DNA from 3 places in the Faecalibacterium sp. i21-0019-B1 genome. Region 2 is predicted to be linked to each of the others. Evidence: riboswitches for the same ligand, from Rfam matches in the RefSeq annotation. Region 2 holds a riboswitch; each other region holds the start of a gene.
What was found. A riboswitch is a leader RNA that binds a small molecule or an ion and turns the genes downstream of it on or off. The one in region 2 is predicted to bind thiamine pyrophosphate.
Positions count from the first base shown of each region.

Region 1 (7,588 bases), 530 kb from region 2:
AACGTGAGCAATGCGAGAGTCTCCAGCAGATTCATTCGATATCCCTCCCTTCGCCTTCAAGGCTCCGGGCAGGGTACTTTCAAAAAAAGTTTCCTCCCGGACCTCTGCTTGTTCTATGTAGAAATAGAAAAACCAGCGATACGGGATAGAAAGCATGACCACCAATTTTGCAATCAGCGCCTTATTGTTATTTTAACACAATCTTTTGGGAATTACAACAAAAGCCGCCCGGCGGTCATACCGGGCGGCGGAGGAAGATGCGCGCTGCTGCGCGCAAAACAGAAGATTTTTACAGAATGTCGATGTACTCACCGGCCAGCGCCTTGTTCATGCTGCGCACGGCACAGAACTTGCCGCACATGCTGCAGGTGTCGCTGTGGTCGTCCTCCGGCAGGCGGGCATCGCGGATGGCCTTTGCGGTCTCCGGGTCCAGTGCGCAGGCGAACTGTGCATCCCAGTCCAGCACACGGCGGGCATCGCCCATCTTATCGTCGATGTCCCGGGCGTGGGGGATGCCCTTGGCGATATCGGCGGCGTGGGCAGCGATCTTGGAGGCCACGATGCCCTGCTTCACATCGTCCACATTGGGCAGAGCCAGATGCTCGGCGGGGGTCACATAGCACAGGAAAGCTGCACCGCTGGCTGCAGCCACAGCGCCGCCGATGGCAGCGGTGATGTGGTCGTAACCGGGGGCGATATCGGTGACCAGGGGTCCCAGCACATAGAAGGGTGCGCCCATGCAGATGCTCTTCTGCACCTCCATGTTGGCAGCCACCTGATTCAGGGGCACATGGCCGGGGCCTTCCACCATCACCTGCACGTTGTGTGCCCATGCGCGCTTGGTCAACTCGCCCAGACGCACCAGTTCCTCGATCTGGCACACATCGGTGGCGTCAGCCAGACAGCCGGGACGGCAGGCATCGCCCAGCGAGATGGTCACATCGTGCTCGGCGCAGATCTCGCAGATCTCGTCAAAGTGCTCGTAGAAGGGGTTCTCGTTGCCGGTCATGCTCATCCATGCAAACACCAGAGAGCCACCGCGGCTGACAATGTTCATCTTGCGCTTGTGCTTGCGGATCTGCTCGATGGTCTTGCGGGTGATGCCGCAGTGCAGGGTGACAAAGTCCACACCGTCCTCTGCATGCAGGCGCACCACATCGATGAAGTCCTGTGCGGTCAGCTCAGCCAGATCGCGCTGGTAGTGGATGACCGAATCGTACACCGGCACGGTGCCGATCATCACCGGGCACTCGTGGGTCAGCTTCTGGCGGAAGGGCTGGGTGTTGCCGTGGCTGGACAGATCCATAATGGCTTCGGCGCCCATGTTGACGGCGCTCATCACCTTCTGCATCTCCACGTTGTAGTCCTTGCAGTCGCGGGAGACACCAAGGTTCACGTTGATCTTGGTGCGCAGCATGGAGCCGACACCCTCGGGGTTCAAACACTCGTGGTGCTTGTTGGCCGGGATGGCTACCTTGCCCTCGGCCACCCACTGGCGGATCTCCTCGGTGGTGCGATACTCTTTTTTAGCCACGATCTCCATCTGCGGCGTGATGATGCCCTTGCGGGCAGCATCCATCTGGGTAGTATAAGTCTGCATACGCTCTGTTCCTCCAAATGACAGTTTATCTCTGAACAGCAGGGTGCTGGTCATACAAGGGTAGGGAAAGGCAGCCGTCATTCAGAAAAAACAGAACGTTCTGGATGCCGGCACCTGCGCAAAATACGCTTTTCATGTTGGTTTTCTCCATGAATTTTATAACGCGGCCCAAGGTGGTGTCCCCGGTTTGCCGCAGGATCGGTCAGATGATCTGCTCCGACAGGGCTTTCAACTCTTTGCACTCGGTCTCGATGTCGTCTGCTGCAAAGATGGCGCTCACAAGGGCCACGCCATCCACACCGGTGCCCTTGAGCTGCAGGATGTTCTCCTTGTGGATGCCGCCAATGGCCACCACCGGGATGTCCACGGCATCACAGATGGCCTTCAGGGTCTCGTGGGGCAGAACATCCACATCGGTCTTGGTGTGGGTGGCAAAGGCTGCGCCCACGCCAAGGCAGTCTGCGCCGTGCTTGACGGCTTCCCGTGCTTCCTCCACACTGTGGACGGAAACGCCGATCATCATACCGTCGCCCACACGGGCGCGCACCTGCGCTGCGGCCATATCCTCCTGCCCCACGTGCACACCCTCGGCGTGGCAGCGGATGGCAATGTCCACATTGTCGTTCACAAAGAACGGCACGCCGTAGCGCTGGCACAGAGCATGGATCTCCACAGCCTCTTTCAGAAAGGCTTCGTCGTCCAGCTCTTTTTCACGCAGCTGCACACAGGTGACACCGCCCTTCAGGGCGCTCTCCACCTGTTCATAGAGGGTCTGTTTGCCCACCCATGTGCGGTCGGTGACGGCATACAGAAGCATGTTCTGCTTATCGCACTTCATAGTTTGCTCCTTCTTCCAGCTGATCCGGGGTCATATTGTAAATGGCATCGATGATATAATTGCGGTAGGTGGAGTTGCCGTCCAGCGGGGTCAGGCGCTTGTGGGCGGTCTCGCCCGCAAGGCCCATGGCGCACACTGCAGCTGCAGCAGCTTCCAGCGGATGACCGGGGTTGGCGGTGACGAACGCCGCCGTCAGGGCCGAAAGCTGGCAGCCCGTACCGGTGATGCTGCTCATCATGGCATTGCCGTTGCGGATGCAGTAGGCTTTTTCGGCATCGGCCACGATGTCGATGGCACCGGTAATGGCAATAACGGCACCCGTCTGGGCTGCAAAGGCCTTGGCAAAGGCCACGGCAGAATCCAGATTTTCCTCAGTAACTTTATCGGCCACATCGGCATCCACACCCTTGGTGGTTCCCGCGCCGGAGGCCAGCGTTTTGATCTCCGAGATGTTGCCGCGGATCACGGTGAACTTTACGTCCCGGAGCAGGCGGAAAGCCGTGTCGGTGCGCAGGCGGGACGCACCCGCACCCACCGGGTCCAGCACCACAGGATGGCCCAGCTGGTTTGCCTTTTTGCCCGCCAGCAGCATGCTGGTGATGGTGCGGCTGTTCAGGGTGCCGATGTTGATGTTCAGCCCGCCGCAGATGGTGGTGATGTCCTCCACCTCGGCGGCATCGTCGGCCATGATGGGCGAAGCACCGCAGGCCAGCACCATGTTGGCGCAGTCGTTCACGGTGACGTAGTTGGTAATGTTATGGATGAGCGGGCAGGTGCGGCGCAGGTTCTCGAATTCTGTTTTGAACATTCGGGTGCCCCTCCGTCAGGAAAGGCTCTTCTGCATGCTGTGCAGAGCGCCGGAGCGCTGCAGGCTGTACACCAGCACGCCCGCAATGATGGAACCCACTGCAGTGGAGATGAGGAACGGCACGATGTAGGCATAGAACGCGATGTCGCCGGCGCTCTTGCCCATGAGGAAGATGGCCACCGGGTAAGCGCACAGGCCGCCCAGAATGCTGGTGCCGAACACCTCGCCCACCATGGTGGCAAGGATGTTTTTGGTCTTATGGTACACAAGGCCGCACAGCAGTGCGCCGAACATGCTGCCGGGGAAGGCCATCAGGCTGCCCAGACCCAGCAGATTGCGCAGCAGCGAGGCCACAAAGGCTACGCCCACGCCCCACCACGGGCCAAGCAGCACCGCGCAGGTCACATTGACCATGTGCTGGATGGGTGCACATTTGCTGCCGAACATGGGGAAGCTGAATACGCTGCCCACCACGCACAGAGCGCACAGCATGCCGGCCAACGCCAGCTTTTTCACAGAGATTTTTTTCATAAGGCAAGGCTCCTTTCCAAACCTGCGGAAGCAGCAAAAACCATACAGCGCCTCCGCAAACAGCCCGCACCCGGTGCCAGACCCGGCGCAGGAACTATAAGAAGCGGTCGAGACTTGCTGGTCTCCTCTCACGCCGGAACACGGCTTCCCATCGCTGACGGTCACAAAGCTCAGGGCGCTCCCCCTCAGCCCGCTGCGGCACTTCCGCAGAAAAGTACAAGGCATCCTCCTTAATGGTAATCGGTACACAACAAAAAAACAGGAGACACCTTCCGCGGTGCCTCCTGCAAAAAATCATCCATTCTGACTTCCTACGGCGGCATTATCCGCATCAGGTAAAAGGGTCGAAGTTTGGGCACTTCCTCTCAGCCTGCTTCACAAGCTCCCCTGTATTTGATTGTGACTGTATTCTACACCCTTTGCGCACAAATTGCAAGAGGGGGCAAAGGCGCGCACAGCGGTGCAAAACGTTTTTCACGCAGGTTTTGGGGCGTTTCACGCAGGTTTTATTGAAAAAGAAGGTGAAATATGGTATTTTCAAGGTGGACACAGCACGGATATTGTTCTGGTCTGCACCAATGATACACGAATGGACGGTGGCCTGGGCCTTACCATTACGGGTATGCGCAATGTTACAATCACGGGAAGCAATGCAAAAGGCTCGATGCTGGTGTGGAACACCGCAGGCAGGCCCGAACCCGCAGGCGCACCCGCCTTTGCGGATGTGACCGACCCTGATATGGCCAAGGCCGCACAGTGGTGCACCGAGCAGGGCACCATGGCTGCCAAGGGCGACCGCTTTGAGCCCGAAGGCTGGACCCCGAAGTTCAAGGTGATCGAAGTGTGGAACAAGGCGTTCCCCGCAGCCTGATGCCGGCAGTGTGGATGCCGTGCTCGGTTCGGACCTTTTCCGTGAAAATGGGGCTGTTGCAAAATAGCTCTCTGAAAAAATCATGAACAAAACCCGGAACCTTTTCTCGGCCAAAACGGCTCAAAAAGGGTTCCGGGTTTTTGATGTTATGCTGTTTCCGCCTTATCCGTTCCACCCTCTGGCAGAGGGGTCCAGCATTTCGGCGGCAGAGTAAATGAGGGCGTTGCAGATGGCTGCAGCCACATTGCTGCCGCCCTTGCGGCCCATGGCGGCGATGGCAGGCACGCCGTATCGCTCGCAGGCGGCAAACAGTACTTCCTTGCTTTCCACCACATTCACAAACCCCACCGGCACGCCAATGACCAGTGCAGGCCGCAGACCGGCTTCCATTTCCTCCGCAATGGTCAAAAGGGCCGTGGGCGCATTGCCAATGGCCAGAATGGCCCCCGGGTGCTCCCGGGCAGCGCGGTGCATGGCGGCAACGGCACGGGTGGTGCCCGCCTGCTTTGCGGCTTCGGCCACAGCGGGGTCTGCCATGTAGCAGATGGCTTCACCGTTCAGTTTTTTCAGGCCCGGCTTTGTGATGCCCGCCAGCGCCATATTGGTGTCGGTAACGATGAAAGCACCCGCGTGCAGGGCCTTGACTGCGGCTTCCACCGCGCCGGGTGTAAAGCGCAGATTTTTGGCATAGTCGAAATCCGCGGTGGTGTGGATGACCCGCTTGACCACCGCAGCCGTCTCCGGCGGCGGGGTCAGGCCCAGCTCGTCCAATTCCCTTGTGATAATGGAGATGCTCGTCCGTTCAATGTCGGCGGGCAGATGATGCTGCGGTGTCATGTGTTGTCTCCTTTTTGCATTCCCATAGCGGCATAGATGGCGGGCATATCCAGTGCCGCACGCACACCATCGGCAAGCAGATCAAACTGCTGCTGACGGTACTGCTCCATGGGGATAAGCTCGGCCCCGGCCGGATCGATGCCCTTCCGTTTGCACAAAAATGCGGTCAGTTTTTCGGTCAGTTCGCCGGTGTCGAACAGGCCGTGCAGGTAGGTACCGAATACACCGTCCTGCACACAGCCCTCCGGCGTGCCGTCTGCAAGGATGCAGAACGCACTGCCCCGCACCTCGGTGCGGCCTGCGTGGATCTCGTAGCCCGTCAGCTTTGCGCCTGCAAAGGGTTCTGTGGTCACACAGGCTGCGGTCTGGGTCAGGTGCTTTTCGGTGCCGAACACCGTCGTGGTGGGCAGCAGGCCAAGGCCCCGCAGGGTGCAGGGGGTACCGCTCTCCTCCCCTGCCGGGTCGCAGAGCTGTTCGCCCAGCATCTGATAGCCGCCGCACACGCCCAGCACCGGCGTACCGGCTGCCGAAAGCCTGAGCACCGCCGCTTCCAGTCCGCTTTCCCGCAGCCAGCGCAGGTCGTCCATGGTGTTCTTGGTGCCGGGCAGGATGACGAGATCCGGTGCACCCAGCTGGCGGGTGCGCTGCACATACCGCACGCCCAGCAGCGGGTGCTGTTCCAGCGGGATAAAGTCGGTGAAGTTGGATACATGCGGCAGGCGCAGGATGGCGATATCCAGCGGCTTGACCGCAGCTTTTGTATCCAGCCGGTCGGAGAGAGAATCCTCGTCCTCGATCTCCACCCGCAGGTACGGCACTACGCCCAGCACGGGCAGGTGTGTTTTTTCTTCCAGCATGGCAAGGCCGGGCCGCAGGATCTCCACATCGCCCCGGAACTTGTTGATGATCAGGCCCCTGATGCGGGCACGCTCGTCGGCTTCCAGCAGCTCCACAGTGCCGTACAGCTGGGCGAATACGCCGCCCCGGTCGATATCGCCCGCCAGCAGCACCGGCGCATCCACCAGCTTTGCAAGGCCCATGTTGACGATATCGTCGGCTTTCAGGTTGATCTCCGCCGGGCTGCCCGCGCCTTCGATCACGATAATGTCGTTCTCGGCGGCAAGGCTGTTGTAGGCTTCCAGAATGTCCGGGATAAGGCTGCGCTTCATCCTGAAATAATCGGCGGCAGACATCTGGCCCCGGGCCTTGCCGTTCACGATCACCTGACTGCCCACATCGCTGCTGGGCTTGAGCAGGATGGGGTTCATGCGCACATCCGGCTCCACGCCTGCAGCCTGTGCCTGCACCACCTGCGCACGGCCCATCTCTGCACCGTTGCGGGTGACGAAGCTGTTCAGGGCCATGTTCTGGCTTTTGAAAGGGGCCACGCGGTAGCCATCCTGCGCAAAGATGCGGCACAGCGCCGCGCACAGCAGGCTTTTGCCCGCACCGCTCATGGTGCCCTGCACCATAATGCATTTTGCCTTGCTCATTGTGCCACCTCCGGCAGGGTTTCGGCCAGCAGTACAAGCAGCTGCCGGTTCTCGTTTTCTGTGCGCACGGCGGTGCGGTACCAGCTGGCATCAAGGCCCGGATAATTGCCGCAGCTGCGCAGTACTGCACCCTTGCGGCGCAGCGCTTCGCCCAGCGCTTCCGGCGCGCGGAACAGCAGATAGTTAGCCCGGCCCTCGATCACCCGCAGGCCCAGCGCCCGCAGGCCGTCTGCCAGCACAGGCCGCTGTGCTTCGATCAATGCACGCACCTTCGCCACATATTCCGTCTCGTCCAGCGCAGCAATGCCCGCCGCCTGTGCCAGACTGGAAACCGCCCACGGCTGGCCCGCTGCCTGCATCCGGGCAAGCAGCTCTGTATCAGAGCACAGGCAATAGCCCAGACGCACGCCTGCCATGCCGTAAAGCTTGGTGAAGGCTTTTAAAATAATCAGTTTTTTGCTGTTTTTCAGCAGATGCTTTGCCGAAAGGCCTTCGCCCTCCGGCAGAAAATCCAGAAAGCATTCGTCCACGGCCAGCACCGCACCCACGGCTTCGCATCTGCGCAGCAGCGCTTCCACAAGGGCAGGCTCTGCCAGCTGGCCGGTGGGGT
Region 1 covers NZ_AP031425.1:2,523,544-2,531,131, forward strand. The annotation lists gene ACGHP1_RS12595 (hypothetical protein) at 1-35, opposite strand, end outside; gene thiC (phosphomethylpyrimidine synthase ThiC) at 290-1,600, opposite strand; gene thiE (thiamine phosphate synthase) at 1,803-2,438, opposite strand; gene thiM (hydroxyethylthiazole kinase) at 2,425-3,246, opposite strand; gene thiW (energy coupling factor transporter S component ThiW) at 3,262-3,777, opposite strand; TPP riboswitch at 4,069-4,176, opposite strand; gene ACGHP1_RS12620 (hypothetical protein) at 4,367-4,648, shown strand; gene ACGHP1_RS12625 (precorrin-8X methylmutase) at 4,811-5,485, opposite strand; gene ACGHP1_RS12630 (cobyric acid synthase) at 5,482-6,978, opposite strand; gene ACGHP1_RS12635 (threonine-phosphate decarboxylase) at 6,975-7,588, opposite strand, start outside.
Region 1: it holds a riboswitch for thiamine pyrophosphate, as region 2 does, so the genes downstream of both, thiW (energy coupling factor transporter S component ThiW) here and ACGHP1_RS09960 (energy-coupled thiamine transporter ThiT) in region 2, are expected to answer to the same signal.

Region 2 (7,588 bases):
TTCTGCTGCCGGAGCTGCCCGGCCCTGCAGCTTTCCTTTATAAGGTGTTCACCTGCTGTGCTGCTGTAGCTGCGGCTTACGGCGTGCCGGGCCTGCGCAATTTTGTGCAGCTGTGTGTGTGGTATCTGCTGCTGAACCTGCTGCTGTGCGGAGCCGTGCTGCTGCCCGGAGTGCAAAGCGCAAATCTCTGCGTCTATCTGCCGCTGTCTCCGGGCCGGCTGCTGCTGTGCTGCGGTGCAGTGCTTGCCGTGCTGCGCGGCGTACTGTTCTGCTTTGGCCGTGCAGGCACCCGCTGCATTGCCGCTGTGCTGGAGCTGGAAGGTGCAGTCCTCTCCGTACAGGCTTTCTGCGACACTGGCTTCTCAGTGCAGGACCCGCTGACCGGGCAGGCAGTGGTTCTGGTCTATTATCCTGCCGTGCGCAGCGCCCTGCCGCAGGAGCTGCGCACATTCCTGGACCGTTATTTTGCCTGTGGCACGGCACCGCCGCCGGAGCTGCGGGTGCGGCTGGTGCCCTGCACCACCATTGCCGGGCACTGTGTGCTGCCTGCCGTTCCGGCCAAGGCCCTGCGCACCAGCAAAGGCAGTGCAGCGGGCATTCTGGCCGCATTCTGCCGCCCGGAAACGCAGCAGCCATGGACAGCTCTGCTGGGCAGCGAACTGGCCGTACAGCTGGGCATCCGCTGAGAAGCGTTTGATGCGATCGATATCTATAGATGTACAGGAGGGGTATTCATGTTTCATGTTCTGCACCGGTTCTGGCGTTGGCTCCTTGCACGGCTGGGCTATTGCGGCGGCGCACATTTTCTGGCGGGCGCGCCCAGCCTGCCCCCGCCCCTGACCCCGGAACAGGAAAAAGTCCTGCTCTCCCGTATGGCTGCAGGCGATGCCGCTGCCCGGGACGACCTGATCACCCACAACCTGCGGCTGGTGGTGTACCTTGCCAAAAAGTACGAAAGCAGCGGTGTGCCTGCCGAGGACATGATCAGCATTGGCACCATCGGGCTGATCAAGGCGGTGAACACCTTCACGCCGGAGCGCAGCATCAAGCTGGCCACCTACGCCAGCCGCTGCATCGGCAATGAAATTCTGATGTACTTACGCAAAAGCTCCAACCGCCGTCAGGAAGCCAGCATCGACGAACCGCTGAACGTGGATGGCGACGGCAACGAGCTGCTGCTTTCTGATATTCTGGGCAGTGATGAGAACCAGATCAGCCAGCGGCTGGAGCAGGATGCGGAGCGCGCTGTGCTTCGCCGGGCCGTGGACAGCCTGTCCCCGCGGGAACGGCAGATCATGGAGCTGCGCTTTGGTCTGGCGGACGGCATTGAGCGCACCCAGAAGGAGGCCGCCGACGCACTGGGCATCAGCCAAAGCTACATTTCCCGGCTGGAAAAACGGATCATCCATACCTTAAAAGTACAATTGGAAAACGAGTGAGGTGAAAAAACGCGGACTGCCGCCCGCTGGGCTTGACAATCCACGCTGATTTGCGTATAATAAAACTACAAAAGGCGCTGGCCCTGCAAACGGCTAGTTCCTTACCGGATTAGTCAAGAAAAGATGACCGCTCGGATTGGGACTCGAGGCGGTCATTTTTTCTTTTTGTCATCACTGTGAGAAACAGTCCATGTAATTTCAAACGTAACGTAGATTGCTCCGCCGAGAAGCGTGAGCAGAAGCACGACCTGTTCAAACGTCATGGTGCATCCCCCCTTTCCGCCCTTGGGCATCCGGGGAGAACGAGATCTTCAAGAAAAAATCGTCTTTAGCCGGCACCCAAGTACCGGTAAGGACTAGCCGCCTGCGTTTGTGGGCACAGCGCCTGATGGCGGCGTTGCCGCCGCAAATACAGCATATCATAAATCTGCACGAAAAACAATATTTTGCCGCGCTTTCCTGTCAAACGGGAAAGCGCACAGTTTTTTCCACGCATACAATGCCGCTGCGCATCCCATACTCCCGGTGAAGATCAAAACAGACCGGGGGCGTTTGGATGTACAACAAAGTGGAGCTGTGCGGCATGAACACTGCAAAGCTGCCTGTGCTGACCGAAGCCGAAAAGCGGGAACTGCTGGCCCGCGCCCACGCCGGTGATGCAGCAGCCCGGGAACAAATGGTGGAAGGCAACCTGCGGCTGGTGCTCAGCGTGGTGCAGCGGTTCGCCCAGCGCGGCGAAAATCTGGACGACCTGTTTCAGGTGGGGTGCATCGGGCTGATCAAGGCCATCGATCATTTTGACCCCGCCCAGCCGGTGCGCTTTTCCACCTACGGTGTACCCATGATCATTGGCGAGATCCGGCGTTTTCTGCGGGACAACAATGCCCTGCGGGTGAGCCGCAGCCTGCGGGATACCGCCTACCGGGCCATGCAGAGCCGTGAAGCGCTGGAAAAGCAGCTTGGCCGCGAGCCGACCATGGACGAGATCGCGCAGGCGGCGGGCCTTGCCCGGCGCGAAGTGACCGCCGCGCTGGAATCGGTGGTGGAGCCGATCAGTCTGGAAGAGCCGGTGTACACCGATGGCGGCGATGCGATGTATGTGATCGATCAGGTGCGGGACCCGGACGGCGAGGACAGCTGGATCAGCGGGCTGCAGTTCCGGCAGACCGTGGCCGGGCTGACCCCGCGGGAAAAGCGGATCATGGAGCTGCGCTACCTGCAGGGCAAGACCCAGATGGAGGTGGCGCAGGAGATCGGCATCAGTCAGGCACAGGTCAGCCGGTTGGAAAAAGGCGCACTGAGCCAGTTCCGCACCCGGGACTGAACCTAAAAAAGACGGCACAGCTTCCGTTTTGTTCGGAAGTGTGCCGTCTTTTATCTGCGGCTGTATTTGCGCCGGGTGGCCGCACCGCCGCGCAGATGCCGCTCTGCCTTATTGCAGGCCAGAACCGCCCGCACCTGCCGGAACAGCTCCGGCTGCAGCGTCCGCAGCCGCACCGCAACATCCTTGTGCACGGTGGACTTGCTGCACCCGAACACCGCTGCCGCCGCACGCACTGTGGCCCGGTTGGCCGCGATATATTCGCCCAGCTGTACCGCCCTCTGTTCGGGGTCTCCCTTCATATCCAGACTCCTCCCATTGTGAACTTATGGTACAGCCTATGCACAGGCCGGGGCAGATATGTTCCGCCGGGGCTTGACTTTTGCGCCGGACGCGCTATACTTTTGCATGGACATAAAAACAGGGGTGCCGAAAGGCTGAGATCCGCGTTTTGCGGAGTACCCTTTTACCTGACCGGACAATGCCGGCGTGGGAGTTTGCAGAACTGTCCGTTCTTTCACAAACCCCGTGCGCCTGCTGGAAAGCGGGCGCATTTTGTTTTTGTGTACTATCGTTCTGAGAAGAGGAATCCCTATGACCAAAACCTATTCCAAGACCCGCATTCTGGTGGAGGGTGCGCTGATGATCGCTCTGTCCACCGTTTTGAGCATGATCCAGATCCCGCTCATGCCCCACGGCGGTTCCATCACCCTGTTCAGCATGGTGCCCATTCTGGTAATGAGCTACCGCCACGGCGCAAAGTGGGGCATCATGACCGCTTTCGTCAACAGCCTGATCCAGCTTGTGCAGGGCCTTGGCAATCTGGCATACTGCCAGACCCTCACGGCACAGGTGGGCTGCGTGCTGCTGGACTACCTTCTGGCCTTCACGGTGCTGGGCTTTGCCTGCCTGATCGCAAAGCCTTTCCGCAACCGCACCGTGGGTGTCGGTGTCAGCGCCTTTGTGGTGTGCCTGCTGCGCTTTTTGTGCAGCTTTCTGTCCGGTTACATCGTCTGGAAGGACTACGACTACGCTTTCAGCTGGATGACCGAGATCGGCTTTCCCGGCATCTCCAACATGAGCGTGGACGGTCTGTGCTGGCTGTACAGTGCCGTGTACAACGCCACCTACATGCTGCCCGAAGCCATTCTGACCACGGTCCTTGTGGTGATCCTGATCCGTGTCGCACCGCAGATCTTCGACCCGCAGAACGCAAGAGCGTAAGTTTTTTCGCAGTCATTTTTCCCGCCGGGAAGGGCATTTCCCCGGCGGGAATTTTTTTGCAGAAAATCCCAAAAAAGCTGTTGACAATCCGGCAAAGCGCTGGTATAATTACTCCTGTCGTCAGGCACGGCACAAACATCTGGGGGATTAGCTCAGCTGGGAGAGCGCTTGCATGGCATGCAAGAGGTCACCGGTTCGATCCCGGTATTCTCCACCAGAAGGAAAAGCACCGCACGGAAACGTGTGGTGTTTTTTGTTGTTACCGACCAAAGGAGAAACTATGAGCTACGCGATCGTATTCAGCAGTAAAACAGGCAACACAAAATTATTGGCAGACACGCTGCACGCCTGTCTGCCACAGGAAAACTGCTGCTATTTTGGCACCCCGGACCCTGCTGCCATGGAAGCAGACGACCTCTATGTGGGCTTCTGGACAGACAAGGGAAACGCTGACGAAAGCACTTTGGACTTTTTGAAGCAGCTGCACGGCAAAAATATCTTCCTTTTTGGCACCGCCGGCTTTGGCGGCAGTGAGGAGTATTTCAACAAGATCCTGAAAAAGGTGGAGCGTTCACTGGACAGGAGCAACACGGTCTTCGGCCGTTATATGTGTCAGGGCAAGATGCCGCTTTCGGTACGCCAGCGGTATGAGGGCATGAAAAAGCAGCCGATCCATCTGCCCAATCTGGATGCACTGATCGAGAATTTTGACAACGCCCTTTCTCACCCGGATGCAGAAGATCTGGAACGGTTAAAGCAGGCGGTAAAATGATCAAAAGGCAGCGGTTTTCCTCAAACAGAGGAAGCCGTTGCCTTTTTTGCTTAGCGGATGATCCTACGCTCCTGCCTGCGGCTCCGCGGTTCTTATCCCACGCTTCTTTTATAAAAGAACAGGTACTGCTGCACGATGCCTGCTTCCAGCCCGAACTGCGGGAACGGGTCCTGCCCGGCAAACTCGTCCCGGATGAGCCGTTCGATCCAGACATCCACCGGCACACGGCCCACACGGCCATAGCCGAACAGACACACGCAGTTTGCCACCTTTTTGCCAACACCGTCCAGTTCCATCAAACGGGCAAAAAGTGCTTCATCGGGCAGGGAAGCCAGCTTCTTCAGGTCCAGTGTGCCCTCTGCCGCCTGCTGCGCCGCATGCAGCACGTAGCGGGTGCGGTAGCCAAGACCGCACTCCTGCAGCGCCTGCTCCCCGGCACAGCAGAGCGCTTCTGCTGTCGGGAACGCATACACCGGCCCTTCGCTATCGCTGCCCAGCCGCTCGCCAAACCGCTCCGAAAGCAGCTCTACCGCCCTGCGGATAGCCGGGATGCTCTTTCGCTGCGAGATGATGAAGCTGACCAGCATCTCCCACTCATCCTGACGCAGCACCCGGATGCCCCGGCCGTATTCCATGGCACGCTGCAGAAAGTCGTCCCGGCTGTCCAGCTTTCCGCGCAGGGCGGCATAGCTGCGGCCAAGGTCGAAGTAACCGTGCCAGAAGGTTTCCCATGCGCCCGGCTCACACCGCACCGTGTAGGTTCCGCTGCGCAGTGGTCTGAGGTAAAGCAGCTGTCTCCCGGAAACAAACCGATACCAGCCCTCCGCCTGCTTCCGGGGGCGAAAGCACTGGCCGCTTTCCAGAATTTTGTCCGGGTCGAAATCATCCCGGATCTGAACCGTGTTCTCTTCCAGCTCCATTGCCCCCATCACAGCTCCAGCTCCCGGTACACTTCGCCTTCCAGCGTTTTCCAAAGGAAAGTCTCCCCTTCCAGTGTCATATAGCTATGTGCACTCCCCTCCTTCGGGATGCTCACAGAACCGGGGTTCAGGTAGAGATTGCCTTCGCCGAACTCTGTCCACGCCGGAATGTGGGTGTGGCCATGCAGCAGGACATCCCCCGGAGCCAGCGGCGGCAGGTTTTTCAGGTTGTGCACATGACCGTGGGTAGCGTAAACGAGCCGCCTGCCCACCGGCAGCACCGCATAGTCGGCCAGAATGGGAAAATCCAGCACCATCTGATCCACCTCAGCGTCACAGTTGCCCCGCACGCACAAAAGCGCCGGCTTCAGCCCGTTCAGGAGCGGGATGACCTCCTTCGGGGCATAACCCTCCGGCAGGTCGTTGCGGGGGCCGTGATACAAAAGATCCCCCAGCAAAAGCAGCCGATCTGCTCTCTCCCGCTCAAACGCTTTGATCATTTTTTTGCAATAAAACGCCGACCCGTGCAGGTCGGATGCGATCATCCATTTCATGGCAGGATTCTCCTTATTTTATAAAGTATCTATTTTTATTTTAGCCTCCCGGTGAAAAATGGTCAAGTCTATAAAAGTCATACTTTATCTGTTTGACCTCTTGACATCTGCCGGAAGCCGTGTTATCCTACAGTTAATAAAATTCGTGTGGATTTTTACAGCAGTATGCTACTTTTCGCCACACAATGACTTCAAAAAAGCCATTGTGTGGCTTTTTTGCGTCTGCTTTTATCTTCGAGCAGTCTCGCCCTGACGATTCCGCGGCTGCAGTAATTCATTCCTTTTCTCTACAGGAGCAATGCAAACACTATGAACGAGACCTTTATGAAAGAAAAACCGGTGCTGCCGCTGTTGGTATCCATGGCGCTGCCCAATGTTATTTCCATGCTGGTGAACAGTCTGTACAACATCGTGGACAGCCTGTTCGTGGCCCGCATCAGCGAAGACGCCATGACTGCGTTGTCGCTGGTGTTCCCGATCCAGAATTTTGCCAACGCCATCGCCATCGGCTTCGGTATCGGCATCAATGCCATGATCGCACTGTACCTTGGCGCGGGCGACCACAAAAAGGCCGAGACTGCCGCCACCCACGGTATGGCGCTGAGCCTGATGCACGGCATTCTCATCACCATTGTCAGCATTGTCATCATGCCGGGCTTTTTGCGCCGGTTCACCAGCGACGCAGGCCTGATCGCATCCGGCATCACCTACTCCACCATCGTATTCCTGTTTGCCACCATCAACATGGCGGCACTGGCCTTTGAAAAGATGTTTCAGGCCGTGGGCCGCATGAAGGTGACTATGGCGGCGCTGATCTTTGGCTGTGTGTGCAATATCCTTCTGGACCCCATCCTGATCTTCGGCCTTGGCCCGGTGCCTGCCATGGGCATTGCGGGTGCGGCCCTTGCCACCGGCATCGGCCAGCTGCTGAGCCTGTGCGTTTACCTTTTCGTTTACGTCCGTACTGAGCTGCCTATCCGACTGCGCCGCAGCTGCCTGCGCCCGGATGCTGCACTGGACGGCAAACTGTATGCCATCGGCGTGCCGGCCATCCTCAATCTGGCCCTGCCCTCTCTGCTGGTTACCTTCCTGAACGGCCTGCTGGCGGGCTTTTCCCAGAGCTACGTGGTGGTGCTGGGCATTTACTACAAGCTGCAGACCTTCCTGTATCTGCCCGCCAATGGCATCGTGCAGGGTATGCGCCCGCTCATTGGCTACAATTACGGTGCCAAACAGCACGCCCGCGTGAAAAAGCTCTACGAACTCACCCTCATCATGAGTGCTGCCATCATGGCTGCGGGCACGGTCATCTGCCTGTTCGCTTCCCGCCCGCTGATGCAGCTGTTCACTTCCAACCC
Region 2 covers NZ_AP031425.1:1,988,664-1,996,251, forward strand. The annotation lists gene ACGHP1_RS09940 (sigma-E processing peptidase SpoIIGA) at 1-686, shown strand, start outside; gene ACGHP1_RS09945 (sigma-70 family RNA polymerase sigma factor) at 735-1,439, shown strand; gene sigG (RNA polymerase sporulation sigma factor SigG) at 1,996-2,763, shown strand; gene ACGHP1_RS09955 (sporulation transcriptional regulator SpoIIID) at 2,814-3,062, opposite strand; TPP riboswitch at 3,173-3,272, shown strand; gene ACGHP1_RS09960 (energy-coupled thiamine transporter ThiT) at 3,355-3,984, shown strand; tRNA gene ACGHP1_RS09965 (tRNA-Ala) at 4,126-4,201, shown strand; gene bilS (flavodoxin family protein BilS) at 4,265-4,756, shown strand; gene ACGHP1_RS09975 (DNA-3-methyladenine glycosylase) at 4,849-5,685, opposite strand; gene yfcE (phosphodiesterase) at 5,685-6,230, opposite strand; gene ACGHP1_RS09985 (MATE family efflux transporter) at 6,540-7,588, shown strand, end outside.

Region 3 (7,588 bases), 510 kb from region 2:
CATCGACAAAGAACTGTTTGATGATCTGGAATACAAGATTATCGCTAAACCTCTCATCCCGAAGCTGCGCCGCAGCTACACCCTGCCGGACGGTTCTGTGCTGGAAGTGAACCATGTGGACGAAGGCCAGCCTACCGAGTTCTGGTATGCCGAGGTGGAGTACCCCACGGTGGAAGCAGCCCTTGCATGGCAACCGGAAAGCTGCGGCCTTGGCGAGTACCTCAAGGATGAAGTGACGAACCAGCCCGGCCAGAGCATGGGCGAATACTGGGTGGAGACAAGAGGATGAAAAAAGTAAAACTCAAACTGGAACTGCAGTACAACTCCCCGGTGATCCTCACATTTTTCCTGCTGTCACTTCTGGTGCTGTTCCTCGACCAGTGGACGGACGGGTGGAGCACCATGCACCTGTTCTGTGTCTACCGCTCCTCGCTGAAGGACCCGCTGTTCTACATCCGGCTGTTCGGCCATGTGCTGGGCCATGCCAGCTGGGACCACTTTCTGAATAACATGCTGCTGCTGCTCGTTGTTGGCCCGCCAATGGAAGAAAAGTACGGCAGCAAGCCGCTTTTGTGCGGCATGGTGTTCACCGCTCTGGTCACCGGCGTGCTGCAATGCGTGCTGTTCCCGCGTTCGGGGCTGCTGGGCGCGTCCGGCATCGTGTTTATGCTTATCATGCTTTCGTCGCTGGCGGGCTTCTCCGGCGGCATCCCGGTCACCATGCTGCTGGTTGCAGCGCTGTACTTTGGTCAGCAGGTGTACGATATCATTTTTGTGCACGACAATGTAGCAAACTTCATGCACATTGTGGGCGGCTTATGCGGCACTGCCTTTGGCTACTACAGTGCGTTGCACAGCCGCCGCAGGCCGGCAAAAGCGGTGAAGTTTTCCAGCACGAACAGCCGCCGGAAGCGCTGAACCCACTGTGGACATAGGCTGATTTTGAAAAATTTGCAAACAGGTATTGACAAACGAAAAATCCGTGGTTTAATATAGCCAACTTCAATACACTAAACCGTTGAAGCAGAGATAACGGCGAACCATGCCTGTACAGAGAGCCTGTACAGCTGAGAAGCAGACCGGAAACAGTTCGTCAAGGAAAGTGTGACTTTGCGTTATATTTTCCCGAAATGGACCGCTGAGGGTGCAGGGAACTGCGGAGAACTTTCGCCGCACAGTATTCTGCAACGTAGGGCATACGTCAGTTGCCGGGGATGTGTTGGCATCCCGCCAAGTGCATGGGGTCATGCCCATGAAGTCAGGGTGGCACCGCGGATAAAAGGCCAAATTTTATTCGTCCTTGACAGAAGAGAGTTCTTCTGTTAGGGGCGTTTTTCTTTTCCACTCCCTCGGCAGAAGAGCCGGGGGAGTTTTTGTTTTAGGGCTCCCTTGTTTCCGGCACGAAGGCTCATGCCTGCGGCTGCGGCCACGAAACCCTGAACAAAACAATGCACCCGGTTGCTGCGGTTCTGCCCACAGGCCGGGTGCATTTTATATTTTAGGAAAAATTACAGGTCACTGCGCGGGGAAGCTGCCATGGCCCAGAAGTTCAGCTCGTGCTCCGAGCAGGCATGGAAGATCTCGCGGCAGCGGGCAAGGCGCTCGTCGCTCAGGCCTTCACAGACTTTTTCTGCAAACGCGGCCCAGTCGCGGCAGGCCGCCTCATAGCCCTTGTCAGCATAGTCCACCACCAGTGCACCATAAAGGGTATCCTGCACGGAAGGTTTTTCTTCCAGCAGTTTCTGGAAGATCCAGCCATAGCTCAGCATACAGGGCAGGCAGGCCATCATGCACTCGGCTGCGCCCTCGCCGTTTTTGGCGGCTTCGATCATAGAGTCCACATAGGCACGGTTCTCCGGCCGCAGCGGCAGGCTCTGGATGCCTTCATCGGTCAGTCCAAAGTGCTTGAGATAGTGCAGGCGGGCTGCATCCTCGCTCTCATTCACGAAGGAAAGCAGGGAATAGTAGGTGCGGATGGTCTGCATATCCTTTGCCTTGGTCATGCCCCAGGCAAACACCTTGGCATATTCCCGCAGGTAAAGACTGTCCTCCACGATGTAGCCCTTGAAGCAGGCTTCATCCAGTGTGCCATCCGCAAGGTGGGTCAGAAATTCTGAGTGCAGACATTTCTCCCACACAGGCAGACTTTCCTGCACCAGCTGCTGCACAAAGGTCTGCTCACTCACCCACAAACTCTCCCTTCAGTGCAAACATATGGTCCATCGGGCCGGAGCCGTGGCCCAGATCCAGCATGGCAGAAAGACAGCCGGAAATGTAGGCCTTTGCGCGCTCCACCGATGCATCCAGATCATGGCCCTTTGCCAGATTGGACGCAATGGCGCTGGATAGGGTGCAGCCGGTGCCGTGGGTATTGGGGTTTGCAATGCGCTTGCCGCGGAACCATTTGCCGCAGCCGTCCCGCCACAGAAGGTCGTCGGCATCATTGATCTGGTGGCCGCCCTTGCACAGCACGGCACAGTGGTATTTCTCGCTGATCAGCTTTGCAGCGGTCTCCATTCCGGCCGCATCGGTGATCTTCATGCCGGAAAGGATCTCAGTCTCCGGAATGTTGGGGGTGACCACCTCTGCCATGGGCAGCAGCTTTTCGGTCAGTGCCTGCACGGCATCGTCCCGCAGCAGCTTGGAGCCGGAGGTGGCAACCATCACCGGGTCCACCACGATATGCTTTGCGCCGTAGGTGTGCAGCTTTTCGGCGATCACACCGATCAGCTCTGCCGAGGATACCATGCCGATCTTGACGGCATCCGGGTAGATGTCGGTAAAAATGGCATCGATCTCCTGTGCCAGAAATTCGGGCGTGGCTTCAAAAATGCCGGTCACACCTATGGTGTTCTGGGCAGTCAGTGCGGTAATGGCGCTCATGGCGTACACGCCGTTTGCAGTCATGGTTTTGATATCGGCCTGAATTCCAGCACCGCCGCTGGAATCGCTGCCGGCAATCGTCAATGCAGTTTTCATGGTTACAACTTCCTTTGCAAAAAATGCGGAAATGCCCGCAAGGAGGCACCTCCGCACTTTAAAGCAGCAGTATCTCCCTACGTTGGCATTGTCCAAATCAGGTCACAGGTCTGGGCAAACAGCCCACTCTCAGCCTGCTTTTGCAGGCTCCCTTTTTTCTGCGTTCAAGAATACCACAGTGCCGCTGCATTTGCAAGGGGATGGCCCTTTTCAATCGGCCCGCTGCGTGGTAAAATGGAAAAAACAAAGGGGGGAATACCATGAACATCACGGTCTATCTTGGAGCAAATGCGGGCAATGATCCTGTGCTGGCGGCAGCTGTCCGGGAACTGGGCAGCTGGATCGGTGCAAACGGTCACCGCCTTGTGTACGGCGGCTCCCGCAGCGGCCTGATGGGCCAGCTTGCCCAGAGCACACTGGACGCAGGCGGCACGGTGACCGGTGTGGAACCGCAGTTCTTTGTGCAGCAGGAGCTGCAGCACGATGGCCTGACCGAGCTGATCGTCACCAAGGACATGACCGAGCGCAAGACGAAGATGATCGAGCTGGGCGATGCCTTCATCGCATTCCCCGGCGGTACCGGCACGCTGGAAGAGATCGCAGAGGTAATGTCCAAGGTCTCGCTGGGCCAGTTGGACGCGCCCTGCATCCTGTATGATCTGAACGGCTACTACGACAGCCTGAAAGCACTGCTTGCCAAAATGATCGAGAAAGGCCTTTCCACGCCGCAGCGCCAGCAGGGCATCCGATTTGCGGCGAATCTGGAAGAGATCACAACAATTTTGAATAAAGCCTAAAAGGAAACGCTTCCCGGCCGGGGAAGCGTTTCCTTTTTATATCATTCTCCCAGTGCAGTGCGGAGGTTCGCAAGGACCTTCTGGCTCAGCAGCACAAAAGCCTGCTTGGTGCGTCCGGCAGAAACATTCGCGCAATGCACATTCTCACGGGCAAAGAAGCCTTCACCCACCGGGCCGGCAGCGGCACGGGTGTCACAGAAAAAGTGGGTGCCCGGCAGAGCAAGCCACTGTTCCAGAGCAGCAGAGTCAAAGCCCGGGCCGATGGAAGTGTTGAACAGCACCTTGCCTGCGCCCAGCTGTGCAAATTCGTCCTTGCCCAGCAGCAGGACATTTTTGTTCAGGCAGGTGAACACCACCTCGCTCTCGGTCAGCAGCTGTGCCAGCGGCTTATAGGCCATGCCCACAGCTTCGGCATCCGGCTTGCGGGTGCGGCTGTAATAGGCAATGTCGGCACCCATGAACTGCAGCGCGTCGGCGATCATTTTGCCGGACACACCCAGCCCGATGATGCCTGCCTTCAGCCCGGTGATCTCCACCGGCTCGTCCCGCAGCATGGGCATCCCAAAACCGTGCAGGATGCCGGTGAGCTCATGCAGGACGTACTCCACAACGCCGCGGTCGCCGTAGTCCCGGATGCCCAGCACTTTGATGCCGCGGGTGCGGGCGTAGGCGATATCCACATTGGCGCTTTCCTCAGAATACAGGCTGCAGCACATGCCGATGTAACGGATATTCGGGCAGCGCTCGATCACATTTTTGCCCATGCGGGAGGTGTAGCTCAGAAGCACGGCATCGGCATCTCCGATGCGCTGCACGATCTGGTCATCGCTGGCCGGGATATCGCGGTACAGCACCACTTCTTTTGCGTACTGATGCAGCGCTTCCTCGGCGGAAGGGATCAGGCTTACCGGCTCAATGGCCACCAGTTTGTTGAACATCTGCAAAGCCCTCCTTTAATAGAAGCATACGGGGGAGGAGAGGTTGCGCAGCAGGGCAACTACGCTCCAACCGGCAATGGCGCTGGTGGAAGAGCAGATATCCACCACGGCCTTCACGCCCTCGATCTCGGCGGTGATGCAGTGGTCGTCGCCCACCCAGCCGGGTACCGAGTGCATGGTCACGCCGGTGATCTCCGGGCCGGTGGTGGCCAGCGAGGTGGCAACAGCCACATTCACGCGGCGGGGGAAGGTGGCAATGGCCTGCTTGGCATTGCCGGTGAACACGGTGGTCTTTTCGGTATCGGTCAGCAGGTGGTCGGCCCATACCGGCGTGTTGCGGAAGCCCTTGGCTCCGGTGTGGGTCTCAATGCCTGCCGTCTCGGCCAGCTTCTGCGCCTCGGCCATCAGAGTGACGGTCTGCAGCACATCAAAGCCGCCAATGGCACCGCTTGCCAGATGCACCTTGGCACCGCCCTCCACGGCAGCGGCCTTGACCTGCTCGTAAAAATCAAGGTCCGCAAAGGCACCAATGGAAATAATGACCAGATTCACGCCTCTTTTCAGTACAGGCACAGCCATGGCGCGCACAGCCTCCACCGAAGCAGTCTCCACAATGTATTCCGGCTGCAGTGTCAGCAGAGCATCCACATCGTCACACACGGCACAGCCCACCGTTTCGGCAGTCTTTTCCGCCGAAGCACGGGTACGGCTGGTCACGCCCACCAGCTCATAGTCCGGCAGCAGACCGTTCTTCCATGCGTTGGCCACAATGCCGCCCAGAAAGCCGCAGCCTACAATGCCAAATTTTGTTTTCATATCCTAAACTCCTTTTTCTGCTTTTTCCAAAGAAAACAGCATATTCCATTAAAGTATATCATATCAAAACAAAAAATGATATAATAAGGCGCAAGAAAGGAGAAGGCTATGTCGAAAACAAAGGAGCTTTTCTGGACGTTTTTCAAAATTGGTGCGTTCACGTTTGGCGGCGGTTATGCCATGGTGGCTTTGCTGCAGAATGAATTTGTGGAAGAAAAAAAGTGGGTGACAAAGGAAGAATTTCTGGACATGGTGGCAATTGCGGAGTCTACGCCCGGCCCGGTGGCGGTGAACAGTGCCACCTATATCGGCTACAAGATCGAGGGTGCGGCAGGTGCGGCAGCGTCCACGGTGGCGGTATGTCTTCCGTCCTTCGCGGTCATTTATCTGATCTCGCTGTTCTTTGACCAGTTCCTCCGCCTTTCGGTGGTGGCAAGTGCGTTCCACGGCATTCAGGTGTGTGTGATCTATCTGATCCTCTCGGCGGGCCTGAAAATGCTGAAGCAGCTGGAACACAGCGTCTTCAATATTGTCATCCTGACCACGGTTGCGGCAGCGATGGTGGGCTGTTCCATTGCAGCAGTGTCCTTCTCTTCCATTTTTTACATCCTGTTCAGCGGTGCGGCCGGGCTGCTGGTGTATGCAGTACAGCAGCTGCGGAAGGGGGAAAAGAAGCCGTGATCTATGTAGAACTTTTCTGGAATTTCCTCATGATCGGTGCGTTGTCCTTCGGCGGCGGCTACGGGATGATCTCGCTGGTGCGGGAAACGGTCTTAGGACACGGCTGGCTGACGGAAGGCGAATTCCTCAGCTTTATTGCGGTGTCAGAGTCCACACCCGGCCCGCTGGCCATCAATATGGCCACCTTCATTGGTTCTTCACAGGGCGGCTTCTGGGGCGCGCTGTGCGCCACGCTGGGTGTGGTGCTGCCGTCTTTTGTCATTATCCTGCTCGTTGCATCGGTGCTGCAGAACCTGATGAAGTATGCGGGAGTCAACGCAGTTCTTGGCGGCGTTCGTCCCTGTGTGGTGGCGATGATCCTTGCAACGGCAATCAATATGGCACTTTCCACACTGCTGGGCTTTGCGGGCCGCAGCACCGACTTTGTACCGGATGCGCGCTCCATTGCAGTGTTTGTACTTTTGTGGGCGCTGCATCTGCTGTGCCGCAAAAGGAACGGCAAGGCACCATCCCCCATTCTCATGATCCTGATTTCCGCAGGGCTGGGCATCCTGTTCTGGGGAGCATAAAAAATAACGCGCCGGGTGGTTCTCGTTGAACGATCCGGTGCGTTTTGTTGTAAAAAGCCGGGCACAGGAAAACTCATGGCTCCCTGTGCCCGGCTTCAGCTTTTATTGGAATTTAGGCGCTGTGCGATCAAGCGGCAACAGAAGAAGCAACTTCGCTGGAAGCAGCCTCAGAAGAAGCAGCCTCAGAAGAAGCGGCCTCGCTGGAAGCAGCCTCAGAAGAAGAACCGTTCTCCTCTGCAACAGCGGAAGAAGCGTTCTCATCGGCCTCAGCAGCAACAGAAGTGCTGGTAGAAGCAGCCTCGGAAGAGGATGCAGCAGTGGAGGAAGCAGAACCGCCGCAAGCGGTCATGCCAACAGCCAGAGCCAGAGCAACAACAGCAACACAAACATTCTTGAGTTTCATATCTAAAATCTCCTTGCCATACGCAAATGTATTTTGCAGAAGGCCCTACAGGAAGTGCCTTTCTGCAAGTGGATATTCTAGTCTTTTTTGCGAAAAAATCAAGAGCTTTTTTGGCTAAGAAGTGAGATTTCAATGATAATCTACGATTTTGTTATAATTTATCGCTAAAAGTCAAAGAGTTTTTGTTAAACTGATCGAAGCGCAGGGAGACTCAGGAAAGAATTTTTTACCGTGTTGTAATCACTTTGTAATTTCTTTCGTTGTTTGTTCCCTTGAATCAAGACGGGAATGCATGTTCCCTAAAGAGAAATAAAAAAATGCAAAAGTGAGGATGATGCGGCTCCGGAAACGGAAAAGAACCATTTGTCACCTGACAGTTGACCTGCGGAGAAAGAAAAGATGGTA
Region 3 covers NZ_AP031425.1:1,483,564-1,491,151, forward strand. The annotation lists gene ACGHP1_RS07500 (CYTH domain-containing protein) at 1-289, shown strand, start outside; gene ACGHP1_RS07505 (rhomboid family intramembrane serine protease) at 286-918, shown strand; gene ACGHP1_RS07510 (TENA/THI-4 family protein) at 1,509-2,186, opposite strand; gene thiD (bifunctional hydroxymethylpyrimidine kinase/phosphomethylpyrimidine kinase) at 2,179-2,979, opposite strand; TPP riboswitch at 3,037-3,143, opposite strand; gene ACGHP1_RS07520 (TIGR00730 family Rossman fold protein) at 3,240-3,776, shown strand; gene ACGHP1_RS07525 (NAD(P)-dependent oxidoreductase) at 3,818-4,714, opposite strand; gene ACGHP1_RS07530 (aspartate dehydrogenase domain-containing protein) at 4,730-5,530, opposite strand; gene ACGHP1_RS07535 (chromate transporter) at 5,639-6,211, shown strand; gene ACGHP1_RS07540 (chromate transporter) at 6,208-6,780, shown strand; gene ACGHP1_RS07545 (hypothetical protein) at 6,908-7,183, opposite strand.
Region 3: it holds a riboswitch for thiamine pyrophosphate, as region 2 does, so the genes downstream of both, thiD (bifunctional hydroxymethylpyrimidine kinase/phosphomethylpyrimidine kinase) here and ACGHP1_RS09960 (energy-coupled thiamine transporter ThiT) in region 2, are expected to answer to the same signal.